2 regions of the Kitasatospora sp. NBC_01300 genome follow, and region 2 is predicted to be linked to the other one. Evidence: riboswitches for the same ligand, from Rfam matches in the RefSeq annotation. Region 2 holds a riboswitch; the other holds the start of a gene.
The links. Region 2 has a riboswitch for glycine ahead of gcvP (aminomethyl-transferring glycine dehydrogenase). Riboswitches for the same ligand answer to the same signal wherever they lie in the genome.

Region 1: another riboswitch for glycine. It lies ahead of gcvT (glycine cleavage system aminomethyltransferase GcvT); the one in region 2 lies ahead of gcvP (aminomethyl-transferring glycine dehydrogenase).

What each region holds. Positions count from the first base shown of each region.
Region 1 covers NZ_CP108408.1:2,741,950-2,749,569, reverse strand. The annotation lists gene OG556_RS12160 (L-serine ammonia-lyase) at 1-974, opposite strand, end outside; gene glyA (serine hydroxymethyltransferase) at 1,132-2,400, opposite strand; gene gcvH (glycine cleavage system protein GcvH) at 2,494-2,868, opposite strand; gene gcvT (glycine cleavage system aminomethyltransferase GcvT) at 3,077-4,198, opposite strand; glycine riboswitch at 4,430-4,535, opposite strand; gene OG556_RS12140 (enhanced serine sensitivity protein SseB C-terminal domain-containing protein) at 4,722-5,564, shown strand; gene OG556_RS12135 (enhanced serine sensitivity protein SseB C-terminal domain-containing protein) at 5,682-6,605, shown strand; gene OG556_RS12130 (ABC transporter permease) at 7,048-7,620, shown strand, end outside.
Region 2 covers NZ_CP108408.1:6,647,198-6,654,817, reverse strand. The annotation lists gene OG556_RS29075 (glutamate--cysteine ligase) at 1-315, opposite strand, end outside; gene OG556_RS29070 (hypothetical protein) at 683-1,255, shown strand; gene OG556_RS29065 (DUF5999 family protein) at 1,650-1,841, shown strand; gene gcvP (aminomethyl-transferring glycine dehydrogenase) at 1,932-4,832, opposite strand; glycine riboswitch at 5,070-5,173, opposite strand; partial or broken gene OG556_RS29055 (PRC-barrel domain-containing protein) at 5,397-5,759, shown strand; gene OG556_RS29050 (DUF2382 domain-containing protein) at 5,865-6,545, shown strand; gene OG556_RS29045 (MFS transporter) at 6,727-7,620, shown strand, end outside.

The sequences.
Region 1 (7,620 bases), 3.9 Mb from region 2:
ATGCCGATGGCGCCGGCCGCGAGGAGGAAGCGGACGATGCCGTCCTCGTCGGCGCCCGGGATGAAGTTCAGGTAGTAGTGCAGGACGGCGGGGATGATCCCGGCCGCGCCGTTGGTCGGCGCGGTGACCACCCGGCGGCCGGAGGCGTTCTCCTCGTTGACCGCCATCGCGTAGAGGGTCACCCACTCCATCGCGTTGGCCGGGCCGATGCCCTCGGCGCGCATCGCGCGGGCGGCCGCGGCGGCTCGGCGGCGGACCTTGAGGCCACCGGGCAGGATGCCCTCGCGGGACATGCCGGCCCGCACGCACTCCTGCATGACCTGCCAGATCTCCAGCAGCCCGGTCCGGATCTCCTCCTCGGAGCGCCAGGCCTTCTCGTTCTCCAGCATCAGGCCGGAGATCGACAGCCCGGTCTCCCGGGTGAGCCGCAGCAGCTCCTCGCCGGTGCGGAAGGGGTAGCGCAGCGCGGTGTCGTCGGGCTTGACCCGGTCCGCGCCGATGGCGTCCTCGTCGACGACGAAGCCGCCGCCGACCGAGTAGTAGGTCTTCTCCAGCAGCGTGGAGCCGTCCGCCGCGTACGCCCAGATGGTCATGCCGTTGGCGTGGTACGGCAGCGAGCGGCGGCGGTGCAGGACCAGCTGGGTGCCCGGGTCGAAGTCGATGGGGTGGGTGCCGAGGAGGTTGAGCCGCTTCTCGGTGGTGATCCGCTCGACGTCCTTGTCCGCCTGGTCGACGTCGACCGTGCGGGGGGAGTGGTTCTCCAGGCCGAGCAGGACGGCCTTCGGGGTGCCGTGGCCGTGGCCGGTGGCGCCCAGCGAGCCGTACAGCTCGGCGCGCACGCTCGCCACCTGGGCGAGCAGGTCCTCGGACCGCAGGCGCCGGGCGAACATCCGGGCGGCGCGCATCGGGCCGACGGTGTGGGAGCTCGACGGGCCGATGCCGATGGAGAAGAGGTCGAAGACGCTGAGGGCCACGGGGGACGTCCTTGTCTGTCTCGTGGAAGGACTGGCGGGCGGGGGACGACACGGGTCGGGGCACCGCGCGCACTGTCCAGTGTGCGCGGTGCCCCGGGATCCCAGGTGCCGCGGCGGGGTGAGGCCGGTCACCCCGCCCGAACGATCACCGAGGTGATCAGAGGTTCGGGTAGAGCGGGTACTTCTCGGCCAGCGCGGTGACGCGGGCCTTGAGCGCGGTGGCGGCGTCCTCGTCGAAGGCGGGCTTGAGCGCCTCGGCGATGATGTCGGCGACCTCGCGGAAGTCCTCGGCCTGGAAGCCGCGGGTGGCGAGCGCGGGGGTGCCGATGCGCAGGCCGGAGGTGACCATCGGCGGCCGCGGGTCGTTCGGGACGGCGTTGCGGTTGACCGTGATGCCGACCTCGTGCAGGCGGTCCTCGGCCTGCTGGCCGTCGAGCTGGCTGTTGCGCAGGTCGACCAGGACCAGGTGCACGTCGGTGCCGCCGGACAGCACCGAGGCGCCGGCCTCGGCGACGTCGGCCTGGAGCAGGCGCTCGGCGAGGATCTTGGCGCCCTCCAGGGTGCGCTGCTGGCGCTCCTTGAACTCCTCGGACGCGGCGACCTTGAAGGCGACGGCCTTGCCGGCGATCACGTGCTCCAGCGGACCGCCCTGCTGGCCGGGGAACACCGCGGAGTTGATCTTCTTGGCGTACTCGGCCTTGGACAGGATGACACCGCCGCGCGGGCCGCCCAGGGTCTTGTGGGTGGTGGTGGTGACCACGTCCGCGTACGGCACCGGGTTGGGGTGCAGACCGGCGGCGACCAGGCCGGCGAAGTGCGCCATGTCCACCATCAGCAGCGCGCCGACCTCGTCGGCGACCCGGCGGAACGCGGCGAAGTCCAGCTGGCGCGGGTAGGCGGACCAGCCGGCGATGATCAGCTTCGGCTGGTGCTCCTTGGCCAGGCGCTCGACCTCGGCCATGTCGACCTGGCCGGTCTTCTCGTCCACGTGGTACGCGACCACGTTGTAGAGCTTGCCGGAGAAGTTGATCTTCATGCCGTGGGTCAGGTGACCGCCGTGGGCCAGGTTCAGGCCCAGGATGGTGTCGCCCGGCTTGATCAGCGCGAACATCGCGGCGGCGTTGGCCTGCGCGCCCGAGTGCGGCTGGACGTTGGCGTGCTCGGCGCCGAACAGGGCCTTGATGCGGTCGATCGCGATCTGCTCGACCACGTCGACGTGCTCGCAGCCGCCGTAGTAGCGGCGGCCGGGGTAACCCTCGGCGTACTTGTTGGTGAGCACCGAGCCCTGGGCCTCCATGACCGCCACCGGGGCGAAGTTCTCGGAGGCGATCATCTCCAGGGTGGTCTGCTGGCGGTGCAGCTCGGCGTCGACCGCGGCGGCGATCTCCGGGTCGAGGGAGTGCAGGGACTGGTTCAGAACCGTCATGGTGTGGTCTTCCCGGGAGGAGAGAGACGGGAGCAGAGAGGGGGGAGCCTGGCGGGGCGGCCGCCGCGCTGCGGCCGCCCCGTCACGAGCGGGTCAGCCGCCGATGAAGGCGGTGTACTCGTCCGCGCTGAGCAGCTCGTCGGTGGACTCCACCTGGACCTTGAACAGCCAGCCGCCCTCGAACGGGGCGCTGTTGACCAGGCTGTTGTCGTCCAGGACGTCCTGGTTGATCTCGACGATCTTCCCGGTCACCGGGGAGAACAGGTCGCTGACCGACTTGGTGGACTCCAGCTCGCCACAGGACTCGCCCGCGGTCACGTCGTCGCCGACCTCGGGCAGCTGCACGTAGACGATGTCACCGAGCGCGTCGGCCGCGTGGGCGGTGATGCCGACCGTGGAGACACCGCCCTCGATGGCGGTCAGCCACTCGTGCTCCTTGGTGTACTGCAGGTGCTGGGGGTTGCTCATGGCGTCATTCTCCAGGATGGGAAGCGGGTACGACGAAGCGGGCCGCCGCACGGACGGCTTCGACGTGGATCAGGCGTGGATCAGGCGTGGTCCAGGCACGGTCCAGGCACGGTCCAGGCCCGGGTCGGACCTGGGCCTGGCGTGGCCCGAGCCCGGGTCGGGCATGGTGCGGGCCCGGGTCCACGGGGTCTACGGGGAGGGCTGGGCCTCAGCGGGCGCGCTTGTAGAACGGCAGCGCCACGACCTCGACCGGCTCGTGCTTGCCGCGCACGTCCACCGCGACGGTGGTGCCGGGGGCGGCGTGGGCCGCGTCCACGTAGGCGATCGCGATCGGCCGGCCCAGGGTCGGGGACGGGGCGCCCGAGGTGATCCGGCCGATCGGGGCGCCGTCGGCGGAGACCACGGTGTACTCGGCGCGCGGGACGCGCTTGCCCTCGGAGACCAGGCCGACCAGCACCCGCGGCGGGTTGGCCTCGGCCTCGGCGGCGGCCTTCTCCAGCGCCTTGCGGCCGACGAAGGTGCCCTCGTTGGTGGTCTTGTCGAAGCGCACGACCCGGCCCAGGCCCGCGTCGAACGGGGTCAGGTCGGTGGAGAGCTCGTGCCCGTACAGCGGCATGCCGGCCTCCAGGCGCAGCGTGTCGCGGCAGGACAGGCCGCACGGGACCAGGCCGCGGCCCTCGCCGGCGGCGGTCAGCGCCTGCCAGACCCCCTCGGCGTCGCCCGGGTTGCAGAAGATCTCGAAGCCGTCCTCGCCGGTGTAGCCGGTCCGGGCGAGCAGCACGTCGCGGCCGGCGACCTGGGCCGGGAGGATCGCGTAGTACTTCAGGCCGGGCAGGTCGGCGTCGGTGGTCCCGGCCAGGATCGCGGTGGCCTCCGGGCCCTGGACGGCGATCAGCGCGTAGGTGTCGCGGTCGTCCGTGACGACGGCGTCGAAGCCCTTGGCACGGGCGATCAGCTCGTCCAGCACCAGCTGGGCGTTGGAGGCGTTGGCGACGACCAGGAAGGCGTCCTCGCGCAGGCGGTAGACGATCAGGTCGTCCAGGATGCCGCCGTCCTCGGCGCAGATCATGGTGTAGCGGGCGCGCAGCACGCCCAGCGCGGAGACGAAGCCGACCAGCGCGTGGTCCAGCATCTCGCCGGCCTGCGGGCCGGTGACGGTGATCTCGCCCATGTGGGAGAGGTCGAACAGCCCGGCCCGGGTGCGGACGGCGAGGTGTTCCTCGCGCTCGCTGCCGTAGCGCAGCGGCATGTCCCAGCCGGCGAAGTCGGTCATGGTCGCGCCGAGGGCGCGGTGCAGCGCGTCGAGCGCGGTGAGGCGGAGGGACGACATGGCCTGGAACTCCTCGGTCGGGGCACTCATGGGTGCACGCGCCGGAACCGGACCCGCTCGGGGGCCGACCCTGCGCGCGGGCATGCGGCGGCGTGGGTCTCCCCATCTGTCGTCGAACCTGAGAGCTTCACCGCCCACGCGCCCGCAGCTGTTTCCAGCATCCAGGACAGCATGGTGGCTTGCACCGTGGGTGGGCGCGCGACAGGGCCGTGCGCCACTTTCCAGATGTGCCTAACCCGTGCGGTAAGGGGGCCTGAGAGATTCCGGGGAGGAGTTGCTCCTTCGGCGCCGGCTGTGCCGCCTGACGGGGCACTCCGGGCTCTCCCGCGCGGGTTCGAGCGGCCGGTATGGAGTTGTCGGTCCGCCGGCGCGCCGCGCCGTCGAACGCGCACATCATGGCACGTCCGCGCCGACGGCGGGAGAGGGGACCCGGTCACACCCCGCCACCACGGACGCAGCCCTAGACTGCTGCGCGTCGGCGCAGCAGAGGGCGGCCGACCGGCAGAGGGCGGATCAGGCGCGCATGGGGTACCCGGTGGAGCAGCAGCAGGGGTGGGGCGGGCCGGAGTCGGCGCCGCCGGGCGGCGGGTGGCCGGCCAACGAGCTGGAGCAGGTGCTGACCGCCGCGCTGGGCGACCCGGGTGCGACGCCGCGGGTGATCGAGGTGCTGGCCCGCAGCCAGGTGTGGATCCCGCTGCCGGCCGGCGGCGACCCGCAGGGGCCCGCGCTGGACCTGCCGACCATCGAGCTGGCCGGCGAGCCGTACGTACCGGTGTTCTCCTCGCAGGAGGTGTTCCTGCGGCAGGCGCCGGGGATGGCCTTCGCGGTGGCGCCGGTCTGGGAGTTCGCCCGCGGGCTGCCGCTGGGCGTGGGCATCGCGGTCAACCCGGAGGCGGCGGTGGGCATCCCGGTGCCGCCGCAGGGTGTGGCGGAGCTGCGGCGCGGCCCGCGCGAGGAGCGCCTGGCCGACCAGGAGCAGGGCCGCAACCAGGGTCGGAGCCAGGACCGGGGTCAGGGCCCGGAGGCGCCGACCGGTGGCCGGGTGGCGCTGCGCGAGCCGGTGCCGGGGGAGGACCCGGAGCACTTCCTGGCCGCCTGCCGGGTCGAACTGTCCGCCCTGCCCGGAGTGCTGACCGCACGCCGGGCGCTCGCCAGCATCGAGGGCGAGCCGACCGTGATGTTCGTGGGCGTCCAGCTGGACCAGACGGCCCCGGCCGACCCGGGTGCGGTGAACGAGGCGCTCGGCCGAGCGCTGGGAACCGCGCCGCTGCCGGGGGGCGTCCACCTCGTACTGCTCGATCTCGCCGATGACCCGGTGGTCGAGTGGCTGCTCACCCGGGTACTCCCTTTCTACGCGCGGGGTTGAGCGGGGTTCGTATCGGAGGCACGTCGCCGTGGCGGTGGCCGGTGCCGCGCCATAGGGTGCGTGCAGACGGCCGACGGACCGGCAGGCTTGAGGAAAGAGGCGCGGCGAGGTGGGCGCATGAGTGCGGGAGCGGTAGCGGGCGGTGCACCGGGGCCCTGGGGCCAGGCACCCGCCGGGCGCCCCGGAGCGGATCCGGGCGCGCTGGAGCGCGCCCTGCGCGAGGTCGCGCCGGAGCGCTACGAGGCGTACGAGCAACTGCTGCACGCACTGGCCGACGGCCAGGTCTGGATGCTGCTGTGGCACGGCACGCCGGGCAGCGCCGACGCCCAGTACGGGAACATGGAGATCAGCGGCCACGGCTACGCGCCGGCCGTCACCTCGTCCGAGCAGCTGGCGTCGTCCGGCTGGGCGCGGGCCCACGAGGTCATCTCCGGGCGGGAGATCGCCGCTTCGCTGTACCGGACCCGCTGGGGCCTGTGGCTCAACCCGCACGCGCCCGGCGGCGGGGTCGGGGTGCCCTGGGCGGACCTGCGGCGGATCGCCGCGGGCCTGGACCGGCTGCCGGCCGGGCCGTTGAAGCTGAGCGAGCCGCAGCTGAACGCCCAGCCGTTCTTCGCGCTGCTGGAGCGGCAGGCCGGTGAGGTGCGCGCGGTGCGGGCGCTGCGCCGGGCCTGGGTGCAGCCGGCCGTGGGGGAGCCGTACCTGGCGATCGGCCTGGAGCTGTACGAGAGTTCGCCGCCGGCGGTGGAGGCCGTGCGGGCGCTGATGCAGCGGGCGATCGCGGTGGCCCCGGAGGGGCTGGCGGTGTCCACCGTGGCGATGGCGGACGAGTACGACCCGGTGGCGCTGTGGATGCGGGCCCATGCGCGCCCGTTCTTCGACCGGGAGGCGGGGCGCCCGCCGACCGGCCCGTACCCGCCGGTGCCGCCTCCGCCGTACCCCGCGCAGCAGGGGCCGGGCTACGGCTACGGCACGCAGCAGCCCGCGCCGGGCTGGACCGGGCAGCCGCAGCAGCCGTGGCCCGGATACCCGGGGCGCTGACAACCAAAACCTTTCTCCAGAAGCCGACTTGATCTTGCATCAGGTCGGCTTCGGTGCTTTCCGGGCGAACTTCCGGCCGTTACCGTCGATCACCTTGACACGCCAGTTGCACCCGTGTGAAGAGGGATATGCCGAAGACGTAGGAGGTGCATGCGCACAGATCACAGTTGGGCATCTGTCGGTTGTCAGGGCTGGCGCAAGCCAGTTCGGATGGCAGAGAGTTCTGCGCAACGCACCGCGCGTACTGGGAACCCCACGAAGGTGAACGCGCACGCCGACCGCCAGAACCACGCGAAGCCCATCCCGCGTTGGGGCAGTACCCGTGCACGACGTACTGCCGCGAACACCCGTTCCAAGCACCTCCGCACGTCCGCAGCCGTACCGCCGAACCGGTGACCGGCGCCCGTGGGCCGGCCACCGTCGGCGAGGGGACCAACTGACCATGACCGCACCCATCGCAACCACCGGGAACGAACCGGAGGCACCCGCCCCCGCGAGCCCGGCCAAGAAGATCGAGGGCCGCTCCCTCGGCCAGATCGCCTGGACCCGCTTCAAGCGCGACAAACTCGCCGTCGCCGGCGGCGTCGTGGTGATCCTGCTGATCCTGCTGGCCGTACTGGCCAAGCCCATCGAGGCCCTGTTCGGCCTCGACCCCGACGCCCTGAACCAGGACCTGCTCGACGCCAACCTGGGCGGCATCCCGCTCGGTGACTGGGGCGGGATGAGCTGGGACCACCCGCTCGGCGTCGACCCCCTCCAGGGCCGTGACCTGCTCTCCCGCGTGATCGAGGGCTCCTGGGTCTCCCTGCTGGTCGCCTTCGGCGCGACCCTGCTGTCGAACACGATCGGCACCGTGCTCGGTGTCATGGCCGGCTACTACGGCGGCTGGGTGGACACCGTGATCAGCCGCATCATGGACGTCTTCCTCGCCTTCCCGCTGCTGCTCTTCGCCATCGCGATCTCGACCTCGCTGCAGGGCGGCGCGTTCGGCCTGCACGGCCTCCCGCTGCACATC
Region 2 (7,620 bases):
CTCCTCGCGCAGGTCCTCGAAGACGTGCCCGCACAGCCGGTGCGGCACGATGTTCACCTCGACGTTGAACTGGCCCAGTTCGGTCTGGAAGTCGCTGGAGCCGATCGCGCTCAGCACCTGCGCGTTGCGCAGTGCCGGCAGGCCGTCCTCGTCGGCCAGGTTGAGCTCGATCTCCAGGCCCATGACCGCCCGCGGCCGGTCGAACCGGTCCTCGCGCAGCATCCGCCCCAGCGCGTCGAGGCAGGCTTGGAGCTTGCGCCGGTACAGCTGCCGGTCCGCCAGATCAGCACGAGTCGCCACGACCTTCTCGCCCACGGTCCCCTCCTCCTGAGACACCGGCCGACCCGACCGTGCAAGCATCATGCCCACCTCGAAGATCGATACCCGAATGCTTGTACTGGCTTGCAATGCAAGGAAACTGACGGATATTCAGCAGATCTGCCGACTTGCCCGGCGCCACCGCCTGTGATAAACAGGTCACCCTGCGCACCTGTTCGATAGAATTCGCACTGCGCTCCGGCCGGCCCGCTCCGCCTCGAACCCCTCGTCGACGGCGGCGACCGCGCCGGCACCGCGATCATGCACAACCGGACACGGCCAGGTCCCGTCACCGATGACACGCCGCGCCACGCCGGTATGCCGCACTCGCACGCCGATCTCGCACGGAGAGGCGGACCCCGCCATGACTCTGCAGACCCCCCAGCCCCCGCCGAGCGCCCTGCGCGCCGTCCTGGCCGCACTCGACTCGGAGACCGCGCTGCGCCAACCCGCCGCCGCAGCACTGCGCCATCCGGTCGGCACGCTGCTCCCCACGCACCCGCTCGCCGTCCACGTCCTGGACGGGCCGCGCCCGGAGCTGCGCGCCGCCCGCCGGACGGGCTGGCGCTTCCTGATCAAGGACGGCGCCGAGGTCGCCGCCGCCGCCGAGGTCGTCCAGGCCGTCGAGGGCCACACCTTCTCGCACTTCACCGCCGGCCCCTACCTCGACTCGACGGTCCGGGCGCTGCGCCAGGCCTGGCAGCTCGCCCAGGGCTCCCGGTCCCGCCAGCAGCCCCGGCTGCTGACCTTCCCAGGGCAGTACGCGACGGCACTGTGGCTGCACGGCCCCGACACCGACCCGGCCGCCGACCAGCTGATCCCGCTGGCCCCGGCCCCGCTCGGCGTCACCGCGCACCGCGCCTACCCGGCCGGCGAGCTGCTGCCGCTGCTCGCCCGGGCGCCGCTCGCCAAGCCACTGCTGCTCGGCTCCTCCTGAGCCGGCCCCACGCCGCCGGGCCGCCGGGCCACCACCCGGTGGCCCGGCGGCGTGCGCGTCGCCCTCGCCCGCCCGAACCACCCGGACGGGCCATCCGCCCTGACCTCCTCGGGCCATGCCGCAGCTGACCCATCGGTGCACCTTTTCCCGTCGGACCCACCTGAACGGGTGATCTCTACCCGGGAGTTGTGGCGCATGTCACGAAATCCCTGCGCGCACGACCGCAGATGCCGACACTGGGAACCAGCGTGGAAGGACCACCTGTCCTACCCACTTGAGCGCCGGTCCACACCTGGTCGGTGCGCGGACAGGATCCGGCTACCGCGGCGGCTCCCGACGGCTCCGCCGGCGGCCGCACCACGGGGGAGGATCGCAGAGCGAAGCGAGGGTACGTATGTGCCAGCACCGTCCTGAGTGCCCGTCGGCCGAGTCCGAGGACCGCGAGGCGGCCGTCACGGTGGCCTGCCACCCGGAGCAGGGCTGGAGCCTGCTCTGCAACGGCGTCGTGCTGTTCGAGGACACCGGAGAGCTGCTGCCCGACGGCCGGGTGATCGCACCGCGCCGCACCGTCGCCCACGCGGCCTGACCGCACCGGCGGGGGCAGCCGCCGGACGACGACAACGGGCAGGGCCCCGACGGTACGTGCCGTCGGGGCCCTGCCGTACGTCCGGTCGGATCAGACGCCGTACTCCTCCAGCGGCGGGCAGGAGCAGACCAGGTTGCGGTCGCCGTACGCGCCGTCGATCCGGCTGACCGGCGGCCAGTACTTGTCCGCCGGGTTCACGCCCGCCGGGAAGACCGCCTCCTGCCGCGAGTAGCCGTGCGCCCAGTCGCCGGCCAGCTCGGCGGCGGTGTGCGGGGCGTTGCGCAGCGGGTTGTCCGCGGCCGCCCACTCACCCGAGCCGACCTTGTCGATCTCGGCCCGGATCTCGATCATCGCGTCGCAGAACCGGTCGATCTCGTGCAGGTCCTCGGACTCGGTCGGCTCGATCATCAGCGTGCCGGCCACCGGGAAGGACATCGTCGGCGCGTGGAAGCCGTAGTCGATCAGGCGCTTGGCGATGTCGTCCACCGTCACGCCCGTCTCCTTGGTCAGCGGGCGCAGGTCGATGATGCACTCGTGCGCGACCAGCCCGCCGGGGCCGGTGTAGAGCACCGGGAAGTGCGGTGCCAGCCGCTTGGCGATGTAGTTGGCGTTCAGCACCGCGACCTGGGTCGCGCGCTTGAGGCCCTCGCCGCCCATCAGCCGGACGTACGCCCAGGAGATCGGCAGGATGGCCGCCGAGCCCCACGGCGCCGCCGAGATCGGGCCGACCCCGGTGGCCGGGCCGGCCTCCGGCTGCAGCGGGTGGTTCGGCAGGTACGGCGCCAGGTGGGCGCGCACCGCGACCGGGCCGACGCCCGGGCCGCCGCCGCCGTGCGGGATGCAGAAGGTCTTGTGCAGGTTCAGGTGCGAGACGTCCGCGCCGAACTTGCCCGGCTTGGCGAGGCCGACCAGGGCGTTCAGGTTGGCGCCGTCCACGTACACCTGGCCGCCGGCCTCGTGCACCAGGGCGCAGATGTCGGTGATCTGGGTCTCGTACACGCCGTGGGTGGACGGGTAGGTGACCATCAGCACGGAGAGGCTGTCCCGGTGCTGCTCGATCTTGGCCTTCAGGTCCTCGACGTCCACGTCGCCGTCGACCAGGGTCTTCACCACGACCACGCGCATGCCGGCCATCACCGCGGAGGCCGCGTTGGTGCCGTGCGCGGAGGACGGGATCAGGCAGACGTCGCGCTGGGTGTCACCGTTGGCGTGGTGGTAGGCGCGGACGGCCAGCAGGCCGGCCAGCTCGCCCTGCGAGCCCGCGTTCGGCTGGATCGAGACGGCGTCGTAGCCGGTCACCTCGACCAGCTGGCGCTCCAGCTCGCGGATCAGGCTGAGGAAGCCCTGGGCCTGCTCGATCGGCGCGAAGGGGTGCAGCTGGCCGAACTCCGGCCAGGTGACGGCCTCCATCTCGGTGGTCGCGTTGAGCTTCATGGTGCAGGAGCCCAGCGGGATCATGCCGCGGTCCAGCGCGTAGTCCCGGTCCGACAGGCGGCGCAGGTAGCGCAGCATGGCGGTCTCCGAGCGGTGGCTGTGGAAGACCGGGTGGGTCAGGTACTCGTCCTGGCGCAGCAGCGCGGCCGGCAGCGCGTCGGCGCCCTCGGCGACCTCGACCGCGGGGACGCCGAACGCGGCCCAGACGGCGGCCAGGTGCTCGCGGGTGGTGGTCTCGTCGGTGGAGACCGAGATCCGGTCCGGGCCGTCCTGGTGGACGTTGACGCCGTTGGCGCGGGCGGCGGCCGCGATCTCGGCGGCACGGCCCGGGACGACGGCGGTGACGGTGTCGAAGAACTCGCCGTGCAGCAGCTCGACGCCGCCGGCCCGCAGGCCCTCGGCGAGGGCGGCCGCGTAGCGGTGGGTGCGGCGGGCGATGTCGGCCAGGCCGTCCGGACCGTGGTAGACGGCGTACATCGAGGCCATGACGGCGAGCAGCACCTGGGCGGTGCAGATGTTGCTGGTGGCCTTCTCGCGGCGGATGTGCTGCTCGCGGGTCTGCAGCGCCAGGCGGTAGGCGCGGTTGCCGTCGGCGTCGACCGAGACGCCGACCAGGCGGCCGGGCAGCGAGCGGGCGTACTCGGCGCGCACCGACAGGTAGCCGGCGTGCGGGCCGCCGAAGCCCATCGGCACGCCGAAGCGCTGCGAGGTGCCGCAGGCGATGTCGGCGCCGAGCGAGCCCGGCGAGGCGAGCAGGGTCAGCGCCAGCAGGTCGGCGGCGACCGCGACGATCGCGCCGAGGCCGTGCGCCTGCTCGATGACCGGGGCGAGGTCGCGGACCACACCGGTGGCGCCCGGGTACTGGAGCAGCACGCCGAAGACGCCGCGCTCGGCGATCTCGGCCGGGATGCCCTCGGACAGGTCGGCGACGACGACCTCGACACCGGTCGGCACCGCGCGGGTGTTGATCACCGCGGTGGTCTGCGGCAGGGTCTCGGCGTCGACCAGGAAGACGCCGCCCTTGACCTTGGTGACGCGGCGGGCCAGCGCCATCGCCTCGGCGGCCGCGGTGCCCTCGTCGAGCAGCGAGGAGCCGGAGGTCGGCAGGCCGGTCAGGTCGGAGACCAGGGTCTGGAAGTTGAGCAGCGCCTCCAGGCGGCCCTGGGAGATCTCCGGCTGGTACGGCGTGTAGGCGGTGTACCAGGCCGGGTTCTCCATGACGTTGCGCAGGATCACCGGCGGGGTGAAGGTGCCGTAGTAGCCCAGGCCGATCATCGGCTGGAGCACCTGGTTGCGGCTCGCCAGCTCGCGCAGTTCGGCGAGCACCTGGGCCTCGCTGCGGCCGCCGGGCAGGTCCAGGCCGGTGATGGAGCGGATCGCCTCGGGAACGGCGGTGGCGGCGAGTTCGTCCAGCGAGCCGTAGCCGATGGACGCCAGCATCTTCTGCTGCGCGGCGTCGTCGGGGCCGATGTGGCGGTTCTCGAAGGGGCTGGCCAGCTCAAGCTCGGTGAGGGTCGAGGCGCCGGTGGGGCGTCCCGCGTTCGGCTGGGCGTTCATGGTGGTCGAGGCCTCCTGGTCACGGACCGGCGGGGGTGCGCACGCCGGCCGGCCGGAGCCGCTGCGGACAGCGGCTCGACCCGGGCGGGCGAACCCGACAGGCCTCCCCCTCTGTCATCGGGACCTGAGAGCTTCACCCGCACGGCGCGCTGTGGGCACGCCGCCGGCTTGCACCGTCGGTGAGGGTGGTGCCCGTCGGCTCCCTGCCGACGGTCCTGCCCTGCTTTCCAGAGTGACCTAGCCCACACGGTACGGATGCCTGAGAGATTCCGGGGAGGAGTTGCTCCTTCGGCGCCCCGACCAGCACTTTCCGTGGCCGGGGACTCTCCCGAGCGGGCTCGGCGGTCGCCGCCCAGGGTACCAGCGGCAGGCCCCCCGATCACGGTCGCGTCGGGCCACTCCGGGTCTACGCGCGTCCCCCGGACGGTCCAGCCCGGAGCCCGTCCGGCGCACCCCGGTCGCGCCCGTCCGATTCATGGCCTTTGGTGTGAAGTGGCAGGCGGAACGGGTGCTCCGGCCACGGTCCTGCGGGAGTTCCGCAGGCGCAGCGCACTGGAGGAAAGAGTGCAAACCGATATCGATCCCCGGGACCTCATCGGCCACAAGGCGGTCGACCGCAACGGAGACAAGATCGGCACGGTCGACGAGGTCTACCTGGACGACGCCACCGGCCAGCCGGAGTGGGCGGCCGTCCGGACCGGCATCTTCGGCCGGGACGCCTTCGTCCCGCTCACCACCAGCGAGTTCTCCGGCGACGAGCTCCGGGTGCCGTACGACAAGTCGCTGGTGAAGGAGTCGCCGGACTTCGGCGTCGGCCAGCACCTGTCGCCCGCCCAGGAGCTCCAGCTCTACCGCTACTACGGCCTGGACACCCCGGCGAACGGCCGCCCGGTCGGCCGGGACGGCGACCGGACCGTCGGCCGCGAGAGTGACCGGCCCGTCGACCGCGAGAGTGACCGGTCGGTCGGCCGGGACGGCGACCGCCCCGCGCGCCCCGACCTCGACTTCGGCACCACCCCGGCGGCCGAGCCCGTGAAGCCCATCGCCTTCCACACCCTCGACCCCGCCCCGACCACCACCCCCGCCGACCCCACCGGCACCGCGACGGAGGTCAACGTGCGGACCCTCAACACCCCCGCACCCGCGGCCGCCCACACGACGACCGAGCCCAAGCCGCAGCCCGCCCCGATCGTGACGACCACCGCGACCACGAACTCGGCCGTGGCCCCGCCGGCCTCGGAGCGTTCGACCGGCCCGGCTTCGTCGTCCCCCAACGGCCCGGTGGAGATCACCTGCCGCGAGGAGCGTCTGGACATCACCACGGACTGGCACGTCGTGGGCACCGCGAAGCTGCGCAAGTACGTGACCAGCGAGCAGGTCGAGCGCCGCGTCCCGGTGGTCCGCGAGCGCGTCCGGGTGGAGCGGATGCCGGTGAGCGAGGCCGAGCGCGCCTCACTCACCGAGAAGGAGATCGCCGAGGCGGTGGAGGAGGTCACCCTGCGCGAGGAGCGCCCGGTGGTCCGCAAGTACCTCACCCCGATCGAGCGGGTCCGCCTGGTGGTGGAGCGCTACACCGCCGAGGAGGTGATCCGGGACGAGCTGCGCCGCGAGCACGTCGAGATCCACGACAACACCGCCGCCGCCCCGACGACCCCGGTGGCCACCCCGGCGGCCGAGGCCCCCCGCCCGGCCGTGCTGCGCCCGTTCGCCTGACCCCTCGCTCCCAGGGCCCCGGACCCCTCGGTCCGGGGCCCTCGGCATGCCTCCGTCCCGGTCGCCGCCCGGCCGGAATCCTTCGATTTTGCCAAAGCGTCACCAATGGATATTTGACACTCTGAAGTATCTCCCGGCATGGTTACTTCAGTTCATTCACTATGTACGGGAGGAAGCAACCGTGAGTGAGGCACCACAGCCCACCACCGCGGCCGAGAAGCAGAGCAGCGCCCGGGTCCTGCCGGCCCTCATCCTGGCGATGCTGTCGTTCAGCGTGGTGCAGACCGCGGTCGTCCCGATCCTGCCCTCGCTGGCCAAGGAACTGAGCGTCTCCGCGTCCAGCATCACCTGGCTGATGACCGCCAACCTGCTCTCCGCCGCCGTGCTGACTCCCCTGCTGGGCCGCTTCGGCGACCTCCGGGGCCGTAAGCCGATGCTGCTGATCTCGCTGGCCGGTCTGGTCGCCGGCTCGGCGCTGGCGGTCAGCACCCACTCCTTCACCTGGCTGGTCGTCGCCCGTGTCCTTCAGGGCGCCGGCGGTGGCGTGCTCCCGCTGGCGATCAGCATCGTCCGCGACGAGCTGCCCAAGCAGAAGGTGACCGGCGGCGTCGCCGCCATCAGCGCCTCGATGGGTGTCGGCTCCGGCCTCGGCCTGGTCGCGACCGGTCTCCTGCTGGAGCACTGGAGCTACAAGTCGATCTTCTGGATGGGCCTGGTCTTCGGCCTGATCGCGGTCGCCCTGGTCGCGTTCCGCGTCCCGTCCGACCCGGTCACCGACAAGGAGGGCGGCGCCGACCCGCTCGGCGCCCTCACCCTGGCCGGCTGGCTCTCCGCCCTGCTCGTCGCGGTCAGCCAGGGCAACCACTGGGGCTGGACCTCGACCAAGACCCTCGGCCTGTTCGCCGTGGCCGCCGTCGTCGCCCTGATCTGGGGGGTCATCGAGACCAAGGTCGCGCACCCCCTGGTGGACATGAAGATGATGTCCCGTCCGGCCGTCGCCTTCACCAACCTGGCCGGCCTGCTGATCGGCTTCGGCATGTACGGCTCGTTCATGGTGATCAGCAACTTCGCCCAG